3 regions of the Bradyrhizobium sp. KBS0727 genome follow, and region 3 is predicted to be linked to each of the others. Evidence: predicted binding sites of a transcription regulator. Region 3 holds the regulator's gene; each other region holds the start of a gene.
The links. The regulator LexA, encoded in region 3, represses DNA repair genes until DNA is damaged. The targets are predictions, from matches to a motif close to TGTTCNNNNTGTGTTCNG.
Positions count from the first base shown of each region.

Region 1: a site for LexA is predicted at 3,654-3,671, ahead of FFI89_RS32400 (ATP-dependent Clp protease adaptor ClpS). Genes of this name have one in related genera too.
Region 2: a site for LexA is predicted at 1,687-1,704, ahead of FFI89_RS20335 (2'-5' RNA ligase family protein). Genes of this name have one in related genera too.

Region 1 covers NZ_CP042176.1:6,921,565-6,927,048, forward strand. Annotated here, with positions in the region: gene FFI89_RS32380 (ABC transporter permease) at 1-770, opposite strand, end outside; gene FFI89_RS32385 (ABC transporter substrate-binding protein) at 748-1,848, opposite strand; gene FFI89_RS32390 (hypothetical protein) at 1,980-2,255, shown strand; gene FFI89_RS32395 (rhodanese-like domain-containing protein) at 2,243-3,475, opposite strand; gene FFI89_RS32400 (ATP-dependent Clp protease adaptor ClpS) at 3,716-5,449, shown strand.
Region 2 covers NZ_CP042176.1:4,363,117-4,368,600, forward strand. Annotated here, with positions in the region: gene FFI89_RS20325 (glutathione S-transferase N-terminal domain-containing protein) at 1-98, opposite strand, end outside; gene FFI89_RS20330 (SDR family oxidoreductase) at 179-1,051, shown strand; gene FFI89_RS20335 (2'-5' RNA ligase family protein) at 1,125-1,679, opposite strand; gene FFI89_RS20340 (DUF1778 domain-containing protein) at 1,798-2,100, shown strand; gene FFI89_RS20345 (GNAT family N-acetyltransferase) at 2,104-2,610, shown strand; gene FFI89_RS20350 (GNAT family N-acetyltransferase) at 2,651-3,331, opposite strand; gene FFI89_RS20355 (dihydroxy-acid dehydratase) at 3,352-5,070, opposite strand; gene FFI89_RS20360 (amidohydrolase) at 5,127-5,484, opposite strand, start outside.
Region 3 covers NZ_CP042176.1:3,556,204-3,561,687, reverse strand. Annotated here, with positions in the region: gene FFI89_RS16430 (HAD-IA family hydrolase) at 1-653, shown strand, start outside; gene glp (gephyrin-like molybdotransferase Glp) at 680-1,891, shown strand; gene lexA (transcriptional repressor LexA) at 2,095-2,808, shown strand; gene FFI89_RS16415 (hypothetical protein) at 3,042-3,470, shown strand; gene FFI89_RS16410 (hypothetical protein) at 3,529-3,756, shown strand; gene FFI89_RS16405 (ComEC/Rec2 family competence protein) at 3,766-5,484, opposite strand, start outside.

The sequences.
Region 1 (5,484 bases), 3.4 Mb from region 3:
AGCACCAGGAAGGACGGCTTCGCCCCCAACGTCCGCGCGACATCGTAATAGGCGCTACTGACGCTTGCGACGCCGGACCAGGTCAGCACCGTCACCGGAAAGCCGGTCGCGAGCGCAATCAGGAACGTGCTGGCGCTCCAACTCGACGGGAAGGTGAAGAAGGCGATCGGAAGCCACGCCGTCGCCGGCAGCGGCCCGATGAACCGCAACACCGGATGCACCCAGTAGCCGACACCGCGCGACCAGCCGATCGAGACGCCGGTCAGGAAGCCGACGGCCGCGCCGATGGCGTAACCGCCGAGCTGCAGTTTGACCGAGGCGAAGATGCTGTCGAGCAGTTTGGGCAGATCGTCGGTATAGACTTCGATGATGGACTGCGGTGGCGGGAAAAACGGCAGCGGCAGCCACGCCAGCTTCGCGGTCGCGATTTCCCAGAGCGTCAGGAACAACGCCAGTGCCAGCAGCCACGGCGCGCGGCGCTGCAGGCCCGAGTCAAGACGACCGAGCCGGCTGCCGGCCACGGTGATCACGAAAATCACGCCCGACAGGATGAAGGCGGCAATCGCTAGTTCGCGGGTGCGCGACCAGTCACCGATGTCGGGCCACCACAGGCACGCTACCCCGAAGCCAACCCATGCCAGGCTGGCGAACACGCCGATCCCGCCTGACGGGAATGAAACCGACAGCGAGAGCGGCCGCCCCGAAAGTGCTGCGCCTTCCTCCGCCGATTGCGCGATCGCGACAGCCTTAGACACCGAATACGTCGACATAGATTCGCTCCGCAAATTTCGCCGTGTCGGTGCCGGGCTTGAATACCGCGACCTTCTTCAGGTCCTCGGCATAGCCCTGCAGCTCGCGCTTGAGGACTTCACCGACCGGATGATGGTGATGGGTGTGGTAGCGCACCATGCCTTCGAGATCGGCGAGCGAAGCTGCTTTCGGCGCATAGGGCTGGAACGACTTTGCCGCCTTCTCCGGATTTTGCGACACAAACATCGCCGCATCCAGCAGCGCCTGGGTGATCGCGCGCGCCACCAGAGGTTCCTCGCGCACCAAACTGCCGCGAAGGCCGACAATGCAGCAGCTCTTGTCCTTGTATTCGCCGTCGAGATTGGAGGCGACTTCCTTGTAGGCGCTGTCCTTGAGCCAGAGATAGGCGAGCGGATCGGAGGACAGGAACGCCTGCACTTCGCCCTTCTCGACCGCGAGGTTCAGCAGGTTGCCCGGATAGGGACGCCAGTCGACGTCCTTGTTGGGATCGATGCCAAGCTTGGCGAGCTGGATCGAGAAAAAGTTCTTGTCGGGACCTGCGAGGTCGCCGACCGCGACGATCTTGCCCTTGAGATCGGCGAGCTTGTCGACGCCGGAATTGGCGCGCGTCAACACCCGCATGCAGCCGCCATGCGTGCCGGCGGCGATCTTGACGTCGAACCCCTGCTCCAGCGGCTTGAGCCAGCGCAGCGCCATGCCGAGACCCGCATCCGACTTGCCGGTCGCGATCGCTTCCAGCAACTGATCGGTCGAGCCGCTGTAATTGACGAGTTCGACGTCGAGGTTGTGTTTCTGGAAAAATCCCTGATCGATCGCCACCGGAAGCGGGGCGAGGCAGACCGCGCCGGCGTTCCACGACAGCTTCAATTTGCGCGGCGCACCCGTCAGCGCCGGCGCGTCGGATGCCGTCTTGCAGATCGGGAATTGCGAGAAATCGATATCGGGCGTTACCGCGCGGAACGGAAAGGCCTGCGCACCGATCACGCCGGCAGGCAACGCCAATGCCGCGGCCGCGCCAGCGCGCAGCAGACTGCGGCGGTCCAGCAACGATGGTTCCGGTCTGTCTCGTCTCGACATTTTTTTATACCTCTATTGGACAAGGCTCCCCGTTGACGCAGAGCACGCGGCTCTGCGTCCCGAAAAGCGGGATCGCGATGATGGGCTAGACTTCGGTTCGGCGAACTCGCGCCGTCGAATTGGATGTGCAAATGATGCGGCGCGATGCAGCAATCGTCAATGAAATGGAATTTCGAATGTCGTCTGCATCGAAGGGATTATCTCCACGTTCGCACAGCGCGATGGTGAAACGGTTTTTGCTTCAATCAAGCGCCTCGGCCGATCATTGCATTTTAGATGAGCATCTGGCGACCCAACGACCAATGTCTGCCATGCAGCTCGATGCGACAGTAAATTCCTTGCTCGCGCGCGCTTTGATTCAGTCAACTATCCCGTGCGGGCCGCCGATCCGGAATCAGATGACATAGAATCCGTGGCTTCCGTCGCGGCGGAGCTGGTCGACGAGGCCGTATTCCCAATCGAGATAGGCCTGCATTGCCGACGTGTTGACGTCGGTGCCCTCATAGGGACGGCGATATCGGCGCGACGGATCCGGCTTCGGCAGCACGAGCGGCGGCCCGACTTCCAGCGCGCCGTCATAGCCGCCGTCGAGCACGAACACCTCCCAGCCCATTTGCGCGAGCCACGATGCGGTCATGTCGGCGCGAACGCTTTTGTCATCGGTCAGCACGATGCGCGCGCCGCGCACAGGTGCTGCCATGTCGATTTCCTGGACCAGTTGGCCGCCGGGGTAATGGCGAAAGCCTGTGAGGTGGCCGGCGGTGTATTCCGCTTCGTCGCGCACGTCGAAGCGATAGAGCATGCGGCTGGTCTGCGCCTGCAGCGCAGCCAGCTCCTCCTTGCCGATATGCCGAACGCCCGCGCGGTAGGCGACGTCGCGCGCATTGGCTTCGGCGCCCTTGAAGGCGCCGATCTCGCCGCGCCTGATGGAACCATGTTCGAGCGTCTGGCTCGCCAGCGTCCAGCCGATGGTGCCGTTGCGCAGCGCTACCACTTTGTTGGCGACGCCGGCATTGATCAGCGACTGGGTGCCGATGATCGAGCGGGTGCGGCCGGCGCAATTGACTACGATGGTGGTCTCGGGATCCGGCGCGGCGCGGCCGGCGCGCAGTACGAGCTCGGCGCCGGGCACGCTGATCGAGCCCGGAATGTTCATCGTCGTATATTCGTCGAAGCGGCGGACATCGAGAATTTGAATGTTCGCTTTCGACTCGATCAGCGCCGCGACTTCGTCCGCGGCCAGCGACGGCGTGTGGCGGCGATGCTCGACCAGTTCGCCGAACGCCTTGGCGTAGGAGTTGACGTCCTCGAAAATCTCATAGCCGGCCTGTCGCCAGCCTTCGAGCCCGCCGTCGAGCTGACGAATATTCGTGTAGCCCAACGCCTTGAACCGGTCCACCGCCTGCGCAACCAGGCCCTCGCCGGCATCGTACAGCACGATCGCCACATCCTTGCGCGGCAACCTGATCGCGGCCTCCAGTTCGATCCGGTCGGCGGCCATGTTGGCAGCGAACAGCGGATGGCCGGTTGCGAAGGCGGCCTCGTGCCTGAGATCGAGCAGCGCGATTTCATCGCGCAGCAACAGCGCGCTGCGGATTTGTGAGGGTGTCACGGATGGAATGGTCATGACGGTGTCGCCATTGGCTGAGTGATGAATCTGCTTGCCGAAACACATCGCCCGAGCGCGTGTTCGGCGCGTTGTTCACTCAATCGCTTCACAAGCGCAACCGGAATCCGGTGACGCCAAATGCGGATGGCACCCGCCGACACGGCGACGACAACTACTGCGGGAAAGGACGTGACATTGTTCATGTTTTGTTCTAGCCTGTCAACCTCGATTATCAGTTCGTTTCAGAGGGTCATTTCGATGCATGATGTTCACGCCGAAGCCGATTACCTTCAGCTCGTCCTTCACCGCGACGACCTCACTCCAGTGGGTTTCGTAGTTGAGCTTGTCCGCTCGGTTTTCAGCAAGACCTCGGCGGATGCCGTCGAGATCGTCGCAGTCGCCGAAAATCAGGGCAAGGCCGTGTGCGGCACCTATCCGAGGGACGTCGCTGAAGCCCTGCTTCGGGACGCCAGGCAGCGAATCCTCGCATCCGGACATCCACTGTCGATGACGAGTGAAATCGGCGAGGACAGCGGAATTCGGACCTGCAGAATGTGCAGAGACTTCGCCGGCGACAACGAATTCCGCGTCGGCGGCAAGACCATCGTGATTTGCGACAAATGCGCGTTGGGCGTCGCCAAAAACTTCGGTAAAATCACCCGTGAAAAGCAGTTCGAATATGCCAACGAAACGCTGGAGTGGCATTTCGCCGGCGTTCCGCGGGATCAGTTGGTCGCAACCTCGCGGGAGTTTCCCGGGCATATGCGGGCCGACGTGCAGGCTGCCGTCGACAATCTGTTTGCAGCAACCGCGATTCGATTCTTCGGCATTCACGAACGTCATCGCTACGAAACCTTGACGATCGCCGCTCTGACCGAATTCAGGGACGGCGCCGATACCATTGCGCCCGCGCAATATCAGGAGATCGACATCGGTGAAGTCGAACCGGTGAAATGTCTCGATAACGGACTGTGGCTCTGTCTCGCCGGTGACCTGCACTACGCGGTATTGCTCTCCGCCTATCGTGACCCCCGTCGCGAGACGGGTATTCGTGTCGAGATCGCGGTTCCCGCCGGAGCGGCCGGCGCCGAGTTCGTCAGGCAGCGTTTTTCCGAGATCGAAAACGTCGTCAATACCGCCCACGCCTATCGTGGCAAGGTATTGTCTTTCGATGCCGATACGGAGTACCGCGGCAGTGGCAGGGGCCTGACGGTTCACAAGCTGGCCCCGGTCAAACCGGAGGACGTGATCCTGCCCGACGAAACACTGAGGCTGCTCGATCGAAACGTGCTGAGTTTTGTGGGACACCGCGCCGGGCTGCGCAGCCTCGGTCAATCGACCCGCAAGGGTATCCTGCTTTATGGTCCGCCCGGAACCGGCAAGACGCATACGATCCGCTATCTCGCCAGCAATCTGCCCGACCATACCACGCTGATCATCACCGCCGAACAGATCGGGTGGCTCAGCCGCTACATGAGCCTTGCCCGTCTTTTGCAGCCGACCATGGTCGTGATCGAGGATGTCGATCTCGTCGGGCGCAGACGCGAGATGATCGGATCTTGCGAAGAGCCTTTGCTCAACAGGCTGCTCAACGAAATGGACGGGTTGAAGGAGGATGCCGATATCCTGTTCGTCCTCACGACCAACCGACCCGAACAACTCGAAGCAGCGCTGGCGGGCCGGCCGGGCCGGATCGACCAGGCGATCGAGGTGCCACTGCCTGACGACGTCGGCCGCGACAAGCTGGTCCGGCTCTATGGCAAGGGACTTCCGCTCAGCGATGCGATCGTCGGCGAAGCCGCGCGGCGAACGCAGGGCGTCAGCGCAGCCTTCATCAAGGAGCTGATGCGCCGCGTGGCACAAGCCAGCATCGTCCGGGATGGCGGCGCCACGGTTCAGTCTGCAGATCTCGGCGACGCACTGAATGAGATGTTGTTCGCTAGCGGCAAGCTCAATATCAGACTGCTGGGTGGCGCTCCGCAAATGACCTAGGCAATGGTCGATGGCTGACCTGCATTCGGCGGATA
Region 2 (5,484 bases), 810 kb from region 3:
TTGACGCCGTTCGGGGTCGGCAACGAATAGAGCTGAAGACGGTTGGGATGTTTGGCGGGCCAGCGTTTGGTGATCGGGAAAGCGGAGAGATCGGGCATCAACACTCGTTCTTTGTGTGGTTGTTGTTGGATGGCTAATGTACGGTCGCTACCGCACCAGACAAGGGCCGCCCAAGTCCATGAACGACGATCCCCCGCCGGCAAAACTTGGTCTGACCGACGCAGAGCTCGCGGTCCATCCAACGGTCTTCGCAAGCGACGCGCTGAAAGACCGGGTTGTCGTGGTGTCCGGCGGCGCCGGCGGCATCGGGCGGGCGATCGCCTGGCTGTTCGCCCGGCTGGGCGCGCATGTCGCCCTCGTCGGCCGCAATCAAGCCAAGCTCGATGCGCTGGTCGCTGAGATGGCCGGCCGCGATCTCAAGGCATCCGCCTACGTCACCGATATCCGGGAGCCCGACGCGGTCAATGCGCTGTTCGACGCCGTCTGGAGCGCGCATGGGCGCATCGACCACCTGATCAACAGCGCCGGCGGACAATTTCCGCAAGCCGCGATCGATTTTTCGGTGAAGGGCTGGAACGCCGTTATCAACACCAATCTGAACGGCACCTGGTACATGATGCAGGCCGCGGCGCAGCGCTGGCGCGACCACAAGCACCCCGGCAGCATCGTCAACATCGTGGTCGTGACGACACACGGCCTCTATGGCATCGCGCACACGATCGCCGCGCGAAGCGGCGTGATCGGGTTGTCGCGGGCGGTCGCCGTCGAATGGGCGCCGCTGAACATCAGGGTGAACTGCGTGGCGCCCGGGGTGATCGAGACCGAGGGCTGGAACGTCTACTCGCCAGAAGCCCGCGCCGCCTACCCGCGCTCGAACCCGATGATGCGCAACGGAACGACATTTGACGTGGCCGAGGCCTGCGTCTATTTCGCCGCGCCGTCCGGCAAATTCGTCACCGGCGAAATGCTGACGGTGGATGGCGGCGGCCAGCTCTGGGGCGAGACCTGGACCACGGGCAAGCCGGCCTATTTCGGCGGCGACGATAAGTAGCACCGCCGGTTTCACATGCCCCGCTACCGCCTCGCAGCGGAGCCGAAGTATCTGTTCAACTCGATGGCAGATATCACGCAACGGATCGCGCATCCAACGGCCACCGCGCCAGGCAATCATGGCCTCTCAGGCTGCGAATGAGCACGAACTCGTTCACGGTCCAGCAGATCGGCTCGATCGGATACTCTTCCACGGCACGCGCGTCGTAGAGCAGCGTCACATGCGGCGCGAAATTCGTGTTTGCCACCTTCCGCAGACCTTTTCGCATCATCACACCGCCGAGCATTCGGCGAAACGATATCAGCCGCCGTAATCCATTATCTCCGACCAGCACAAACGGGCGACTGTCACGCTTGCCGCGAAAGCTCGCGGTGCGGTCGAACGAAACCTCGAACGGCGCCATCCTCACGTCCGCAGCAGCCGCGCATGCCTCCCGGATTTCCTGCTGCGGCAAACCGCTTAGAAAGAACAACGAAACGTGCAGGCGCTCGGGTTCGATCAGTTTGCCGCTGAATCGGTGAGCGCGCTTGAGAACGCCGGCCAGCCGGTGGATTCGAGCCGCGGTGGCCGCGTCGGGAATGGCTGCGAGAAACAACCGGGCATCATTGCTGCTTGCAATTTTACTCATGACGAATTAGAACATAACATGAACATTGTTGCGAGATCAACTAAAAGATGCGTTACGCTTCTGTATTGTAAACTGCACTACAATTCGATATATGGCTTGTACCCTTGGAGACTCTGAAATGCCGCGCGTCGTCAAACGGAAGGAACACCCGCTGTCGATGCGGCTACCCGAAACTGACATCGCCATCATAGATCGGGCGGCTTCCTTGCGTGGCCGATCGCGCACGGACTTTGTTCGCGAAGCCGCTGTGCGTGCTGCCGAGGATGTATTGATGGAAACGGCGCCCATCCGGATGAGCCCGGCAGGCTTCAAGGCTTTCATGGAGGCCGTGTCGGCGCCAGCCCGCCAGGTACCCGAAATGGTCGAGCTGTTTCAACGCGCGGCTCCGTGGGAATCCAAGGACAAAAAAGCCGGGAAGTAATCGGTGGCAATCTCCGAACCTGAGCTGCTTACGGCCGCGCACGATGTCTCTGAATTTTCTTGTGGCAAAGCCTCCCTCGATCGATGGCTGAAAACGCGCGCGCTCTCCAATCAGGAGAAGGGGTTCACGGCCGTCCTTGTCGTCTATGAATCCTATCGGGTTGTCGGCTATTACGGTCTTGCGCCGACCGCGATCTTGCCTTCCACACTTCCACGTTCCATCCGCACCGGTCAGCCGCCAGATCCCGTCCCGTGCTTGCTTCTGGGGCAACTTGCAACGGATCAGAACTGGATTGGCAAAGGGGTTGGTACCGGACTTCTGAAACATGCGCTGCAGCGTTGCGTGACGGCATCCGCTCTGATCGGCGGTCGCGCGCTGATCGTCAATGCCGTCGATATCGAGGCCGCGAATTTCTGGAGCCGCCGCGGGTTCATTCCTTCGAAGGATGATCCGCTGGTTCTGTTGAGGTCGATCGCCGACATCGCAGCGGCGATAGCCTCTGCTCGCTAAGCATTGCAACACGACTGGACCAGAATGCATGCCCATGCGATCACACCTGCTTCTGCAACACTGTCACATGAAGGCGGCGCCGGATTTCCATGCCCTGCCGGCGATAGAGCGCGATGGCGGAGGTGTTGCTGGTGAAGACGTGCAGGAACGGGATTTCGCCGCGCGCCACGATCTGGCGAGAGATCGCGGAGAGCAGGATCTGTCCGTAGCCGTGGCCGCGGTGCGAGGGGTGGACGCAGACCGCGGTAATCTCTGTGTAATCGGCGGGCTTCATCCGTTCGCCGGCCATCGCGACCAGTTCGCCGCCGACACGGATACCGAGAAAGGTCCCGAGTTCGTGCGTGCGTGGGCTGAACGGACCGGGTTTTGTCAGTGCGGTCAGCGCCATCATGTCGGGAACGTCGGCAACGCCGAGCGTGAGAATGTCGACATCGCCTGCCGCGACTTCGGCCGGCGTTCCGATCATCTGCTCGCCGGTCTCGGCCAGCACAACCTTGAATTCCGCCGGCGCCGTCACGGCGTCCGGCGTGAACAGCACCGCGATCTCGGATCCCAACATCATCGCGCCGAGGCTCGCGAACCCGCGCGGCGAAATCTCCGCCATATCGGCGAATGGCGTGATGGCGGTGGGATACCGCCGCGCATGGTCGCCACCTTCCGCCAACGCCTGGTGCCGCGTCGTCAACGCGGTCCAGATCGGATGATCGAGCGGATGCGGCATCGAAATCTACGCCCGCCCGCTCACAGCACGCAGCCGTAATGCGCCGACGACACCAGACGGATGTATTTGTCGTGCACCGATCCTTTCCGCACCTGCTTGACGGAATTAGGCTCGCGCCAATCGGCCATCCGTCGGGCGATTTCTTCTGCCGGGACTTCGAGGTTCACGGTGCGGGCGCCGGGATCGATCACGATGATATCGCCGTCACGCACCGCGGCGATCGGACCTCCCCGCGCCGCTTCCGGCGAGACGTGGCCGATCAGGATGCCGTGCGAGACGCCGGAGAAGCGGCTGTCGGTGATCAGCGCGACGTCCTCGCCGAGGCCCCGCCCCTGCAACTGGATCGTCAGCATCACCATCTCGGGCATGCCGGGCCCGCCGACCGGGCCGACATTGCGGACCACGATCACATTGCCCGGCACGATCGCGCCGGCGCGGATCGCAGCCATCGTCTCGGCCTCGGACTCGAACACGCGCGCGGTGCCGCGGAACTGCCCCTTCTCGAGCACCTTGCCCGACAGCTTCAAGAGACAGCTCTCCGGCGCGAGGTTGCCCTTCAATACGCTGATGTGATTGTTCGGCGACGCGATCGGTTTTTCCACCGGGAGCACGATCTGCTGCGGCGCCATCTGGTCCAGGGTGGGAACCGCGGCGAGATTTTCCGCCAGCGTCTTGCCGGTCACCGTCATGACGTCACCGTGCAGCAGGCCGGCACGCAGCAATTCCTTCATGACAACGGGTACGCCGCCGATCGCATGCAGGCTTCCCATCGCGAACGGGCCGTGCGGCTGCAGGTTGGCCAGCAACGGCACGCGCTCGCCGATTTGCTGAATGCGTTCGATTCCGATCGGCACTTGCGCCTCGCGAGCGATCGCCAGCAGGTGGAGGTACATGTTGGTCGAGCCGCCCATCGCGTAGACGGTCGTGATCGCGTTCTCGAAGGCGCGTTCGGTCATGATGTCGCGCGGCCGGATGCCGGCCTCCATCAGCCGGTACAGCGCATCGACCGAGGCGCGCGCCTGCGCGCGGACATCGGCATGGATATCGCTGCCGGCGTTGTAATCGGCCGGATGCGAGGCGCCGCGCGGCAGCATCATGCCGATCGCTTCCGCAATAGTGCTCATGGTGTTGGCCGTGAACATCGCGCCGCAGGTGCCGCTGCCGGGCATCACGTTGCGCTCGACTTCGAGTAACTCCGCCTCGGGAATGCGGCCGGACTCGCTGGCAGCCCGGGCCTCGGCATAGTCCATAATGGTCAGATTATTGCCTTTGCTGGCCCAGGCACCGAAGGACACCCGGCCCGGCGAACTGGTGCCGGGATAGAGGACGAGGCCGAACGCATTGGTCCGCGCCAGCGGCATCAATGCGGCGGCGCCGGTTTTGTCGCAGCCGGAAATCACGATCATGGCGTCGCCATGGTGCGCGTAGTGGCCGATCTCGAAGCAATCGGCGACAACGTCACGGGAGGCGAGACTATAGCCCGCCGTCGGCGTGCCCTGGGTCAGCGCGTCAGACACGGCCGGTGCGCCCACGACCAGGCCCTGCCCGCCGCGCTCGGCCAGGATTTCCACCAGGAGATCGCTGATGGTGCGGACGCGGTTGTTGCAGCGATGGGCGTTGGTCCAGGCGCTCGCGATCGTCACCACAGCGCTGGTCTTCTCGGCGCGGTCCGGATCGAAGCCTGCGGCGCGCAGTTCGACCCGCGACTTTTTCCAATAAAGGCTGCTGTCCTCCATCATGGCATGCTCAGGATTGGCGCATCAATCGGACGCGTCGAACTGGAAACGGACATGTCTCATTTACCCCTTGCATGCTGATCGAATGCGCTGAGAACGGCGAGCGTCATTGCCTTGACACCGGTTTCGATGGTCGGCTTCGGCACCGGCGCAAACAGCGGCGAATGATTGGCCGGCAAAGGAGTGCCGCTATTTTTCGCGGCGGCCCACCGCTCCGGTTCGTAAACGCCGATATTGAACATCATCGACGGCACCCCGGCACCGGCGAATTCGGAAAAATCCTCGCTCGGCGTTCCCGGCGGCGACACTCTCAGCTTGTCGCCGAACGCGGCCTTCAGCGCCTTCTCGGCAGTCGCAACCACCGCGGGATCATTTACCACCGCCTTGGCGCCCTCGGTGATCCTGACATCGGGTGCC
Region 3 (5,484 bases):
CCACCCCGCTCACCCAGACCCGGCTTGCCCAAGGATCCGCCGACGTCCTGCTGTTCGATATCGGGCGCGTCGTACTCGACCTCGATTTCAGCAAGGTCATGACCAGCTGGGCCGGTCATGCCGGCTGCACGCCGGCCGAGCTCGCCAACCGCTTTGTCGTCGACGACAGTTTCAAGCACCATGAGGTCGGCAGGATCGACGACGCAGCGTTCTTCCACAACCTGCGCACGTCGCTCGGCATCGGCATCACCGACGACCAGTTTCTCGACGGCTGGAATGCGATCTTCGCCGGCGAGATGCCGGGCATCGCACCGCTGTTGGCAAACGCCGCCAAGCGGATGCCGCTTTACGCCTTCTCCAATACCAATCCGGCCCATGTCGCGCACTTCTTGCAGGCGTATTCCGACGTGCTCGGTCACTTCCGCGAGATATTTCTGTCCTCGACCATCGGCTTGAGAAAACCCGACGCCGCAGCCTATGATCATGTGGTAAAGGCGATCGGCGTGCCGGCGTCGCGAGTTCTGTTCTTCGACGACGTCGCCGCCAACATCGAGGGCGCGCGGGCGCGCGGCCTGGCTGCTGTCCACGTGACATCGACGGATGACGTGGCAAAGGCACTCACCGCACTCGGGATTACCGCACCCGGGACTTGAGTCTGGAATTTGAGGGAGTTTCGCCCGTGGCCTTGATGCCGGTTGCCGACGCGCTTGCCGCCATTCTCGCGGGCGCGGACCCGTTGCCGGAGGAAATGGCCGCGCTCGATACCGCCTGGCATCGCGTGCTGGCGCGCGACGTCGCCGCGCGCCGCACCCAGCCGCCGCAGGCAATGTCGGCGATGGACGGCTATGCGGTCCGCGCGGCCGACGCCGGTAACCTCACCGCGCGGCTGAAGGTGATCGGCGAGGTTGCGGCCGGGCGGCCGTTCGGGCGCAAGGTTGGCGCCGCCGAAGCGGTGCGGATCTTCACCGGCGGTGTCGTCCCCGACGGCGCCGATGCCGTCATCATCCAGGAAGACACCAACGTCCAGGGCGATCACATCACCATCACCGAGACCGCCGTCGCCGGGCGCCACATCCGCCCCGCCGGGGTAGATTTCCGCGAGGGCGACGTCTTGCTGGCGCGCGGCAGCCGCCTCACCGACCGCGATCTGTCGCTCGCCGCCGGCATGAACTATCCGGAGCTTTCGGTGCGCCGCCGCCCGAAGGTCGCGGTACTCGCCACCGGCGACGAGCTGGTGATGCCGGGTGCGACGCCTGGCCCGGGCCAGATCGTTTATTCCAACGGCTACGCCTTGCGCGCGCTGGCGCGGGCCGAGGGCGCCGAGACCATCGACCTCGGGATTGCCGCCGACACGGTGGCCGCTACCACGCAAGGCATCCGCCGCGCCCGCGATTCCGGCGCCGACATCCTGATCACCACGGGCGGGGCTTCGGTCGGCGACCACGACCTGGTCAAGCCGTCGCTGGAGGCCGAGGGCGTCACCATGGCGTTCTGGCGGATCGCGATGCGGCCCGGCAAGCCGATGATGCACGGACGGCTCGGCGGGATGCGGGTGATCGGCCTGCCCGGCAATCCGGTCTCGTCCTATGTCTGCGGGTTCCTGTTTCTGGTGCCGTTGATTCGGGCGCTCTCGGGCCGCAACAGCATCCATCACGCGCGCGAGACCGCCCTGCTCGGCCGCGATCTCGCCGCCAACGACCAGCGCGAAGACTATCTGCGCGCCCGGCTCGAGGAGCGCGCCGACGGCACGCTGACGGCGATGCCCGTCAATCATCAGGATTCCTCGCTGCTTGGAAATCTCGCTGCGGCACGGGCACTTTTGATACGTCCGCCGTTTGCCGCCGCCGCCCCGAAAGGGACGCCTTGCACGTTCTTGCGGCTGCCGGAGTGACGCCCCGAGCGACACCTGCTGCCAAAACCCTGATCGCATTCACCGGAAATTAAGTGGTTGCGGAACACATATCGAACATATAGTGTTCGTTCATGATTTGTTTCGAGAACTAGTGTCTACAAACGAGAGTTTCGGAACTCTCGGCGATCTGGGCCTGAGGTTTCGAAACCGGACGAATACCGCCAACCGGGGGAATGCTCGCGATGCTTACGCGCAAACAGTATGAACTTCTGCGTTTCATCAACGAACGGCTGAAGGAGGCCGGGGTGCCGCCCTCCTTCGACGAAATGAAGGACGCACTCGACCTGCGTTCGAAATCCGGCATCCACCGTCTCATCACCGCATTGGAAGAGCGCGGCTTCATCCGCCGCCTGCCCAACCGCGCCCGGGCCATCGAGGTCATCAAGCTTCCGGAGATTACCGGCGGTGGTAACAACGGCAACGGTCGCCGCGGCTTCACGCCGAGCGTCATCGAGGGCACGCTGGGCAAGGTCCGCGCCACCGGCGCCTCGGCCGCCGAGGATGACGGCAACCGCCCGGTCGCCGTCCCCGTGATGGGCCGGATCGCCGCCGGTACACCGATCGAGGCGCTGCAGACCCGCAGCCACACCATCAGCGTGCCGCCCGACATGCTCGGAAGCGGCGAACATTACGCGCTCGAAGTGCGCGGCGACTCGATGGTCGACGCCGGCATTCTCGACGGCGACATGGCGCTGATCCAGCGCAACGAGACCGCCGACACCGGCGACATCGTGGTGGCCCTGATCGACGAGGAGGAAGCAACCCTGAAGCGCTTCCGCCGCCGCGGCGCCTCGATCGCCCTCGAGCCCGCCAACGCTTCCTACGAGGTCCGCATCCTGCCGCCGAACCGGGTCCGGATTCAGGGCAAGCTGATCGGGCTGTACCGGAAGTACTGATCGGCTCCCGGCAGCCGCCAGCCGCGACATCGAACACAGCCCCGGCCGTCGGCCGGGGTTTTTTGTTGCGCATTTGGAACCAACGCGCGCTAGCGCGTTTGTGATAAAGGCACCGGCGCAGAGTCGCAGAATTGCCCCGAAAGCGGAGGAGACTCAGCGCCAATGTCCACTCTGATAGAGGCCTGTGCCTCCCACAGACACGGGTTAGCTATCTCAATCGAGGGAGCCATCCGATGTGTGACTACAGTCTGCACGCCGTGGCATCGCGCCCCGCCAAGGTCGGAGAGACGCTGATCACCACCACCTTCCGCGGCACGTCGACCCGCGGCTTTGCATCCGAAAACGAACCTGCGGTAGCGGTCTGCATGCTTCCCGGCACCGAGCTCGCCTTCGCGCAGGAGGTCAAATACGATAACCGCTGGATCTGGACGCGCACGCTCGACTGGCGGGTCTGCAAGTTCAACCAGATCGCGCCTGATGTGCCCGATCGTCATCACGACGCGATCGAATTTCCGGACGGAAGCCGTGTGCTGGTGACGCAGCTCTGCGAAGGCCAGCGCGTCAGCGTGCTACAATTGCCGGTGCAACAGCCGGCGGTAGAACGCGCGCCCGCTGCGAGCGAAGTGACATCACCTTCAGCGACATCGATCTTTACCGGCTGATTTCTCGGGACTAGGCTCCGCCGGCAACCGTCGGCGGAGCCCGGTATCGGGGCTGATCATGGTCAACAAGGTCACGTGGCAAAAGGCTGGTCGTGTCACCGAGCCCGGCCGCTACATGTTCCGGTTCGGCTGGCTCACGGTGAGCGCGGACGATCTCGCGATCTGGCAGCAGTTTCCCGATGCGGCGTTTACGCTGGTCAACCTGCCCTCGGAGCCGGATGCGCCGGAGGAATTTCATCTCGGCGCGTTTGAGTTGCCGGCCTCCCCCGTACTCGACGAGCATTGACTTAGCGCCTCACTCTTCCGCCTGCAGGTCGGCGTCCGCCGGCGTCGCATCGACGGCGCGCGGCGACGGCTTGCGCGGCGCCAGCACGGCGCTGTCGGTCTCGCCATCCTCGGCGATCGCCTTGGACCAGGGACGATCGATCCCTCCGGGTTTGACGGCATCGACGACAAATCCGTCGCGGCCGCGCCGCAGCGCCAGCGCGCCCTGCCGGCGCAGGCGCTCGGTGTCGATCGCCGACGCGGCGCAGGCGGCCGGCGACTGCCTTGTGGTCACGATCAGCGCCGCGCGCTCGCAATCATCCGCCAGCGCCTCGGGCCGCAGCGCCCATGCGACCAGCGCGCCACCGGGCGATGCCGTCACGCAGCCGTTGTCGTCGCAGGAGACGCCCTCGCCGAGCGTGGCGTCGTCGGCGGTTCGCGCATCCGCGTCCGCCGCCAGCCACTCCCTGACCAGGAAGGCGTCTTTGGAGCCCTTTGCGGCCTGCATCAAATGCAGCCGGCCGTCCTGGCCGCGCACCCCGACATGGCGGCCATCGGCGGAAATCAGGATGTCGGGTTGCGGCACGCGCGCCGCCCACACCGCCGCGAACAGCATCAGCGCCACGCCGGACCAGCGCAACGGGGTCCGCAACAGGCCAAGCAGGATGATGCCGGCGCTGGCCGCGATCAACGGACCGATGCCGAACGCCGACACCCGGCCGACCGCGCCGGGCAGGCCCGCGACCCATTGCGTGACCCAGATCATCCAGTCGATGCCGAGCCCCATCAGCCACCAGAAAAACCCGTCGAAGCCGAACGGCATCGCCGCGAGGCCGAGCAGCCCCGCCGGCATCACCACTGCCGAGACCACCGGCATCGCCGCAAGATTGGCCAGCACGCCGTAGGGCGTGATGCGGTGAAAGTGAAACGCCGCGTACGGCGTGGTCGCCAGCCCCGCCACCAGCGAGGCCAGCAACAGCACCATGATCTCACGTCCGCCCCACAGCGCCACGCGCGCGGTGGCGGAATGATCTGCCGTCGCGAACAGGCGCGGCATGCCGATCTGCACCAGCGCGACCAAACCTAAGGTCGCCGCAAACGACATCTGAAAACTCGGATGCACCAGGGCTTCCGGCGCGATCGCGAGCACGATCATGGCCGCGACCGCCAGCGTGCGGAAGGTGACGGCGCGGCGGTCGACCATGACCGCGATCAGCACCACCGCGGTCATGAAGAACGAGCGTTGCGTCGCGACCTCGGCGCCCGACAGCAGCAGATAGAAGGCGGCAGCCACCAGTGCCGCCGCCGCCGACCATTTCTTGATCGGATAGGCCGCGGTCAGTGCCGGAAACAGCGCCAGCAGCGCCCGCACCGCAAAGAACACCACGCCGGCGACAACCGCCATGTGGTAGCCCGAGATCGACAGCACGTGGCCGAGGCCGGAGATGAACATCGCATCGTTGACCGGCGTCGTGATCGCGTCGCGGCGCCCGGTCAGAAGCGCGGTCGCGATCGCGCGCCGGTCGCCGTCGAGCACGGTGCGGATCCGCGCATCGATCGCATCGCGTAGATTCTGCATCACCGCCGAATAGCGCAACGCCAGCCCGCCCGCCGCCGGCGGCTCCGCGGTCCTGATCGCTCCCATCGCGAAGCCGGAAGCGCCGATGCCGGAGAAGAACATGTCGCGGCCGAAATCGTAGGAGCCCGGCCGCAATGGCGCCAGCGGCGGCAACAGCCGCGCCTTCAGCGC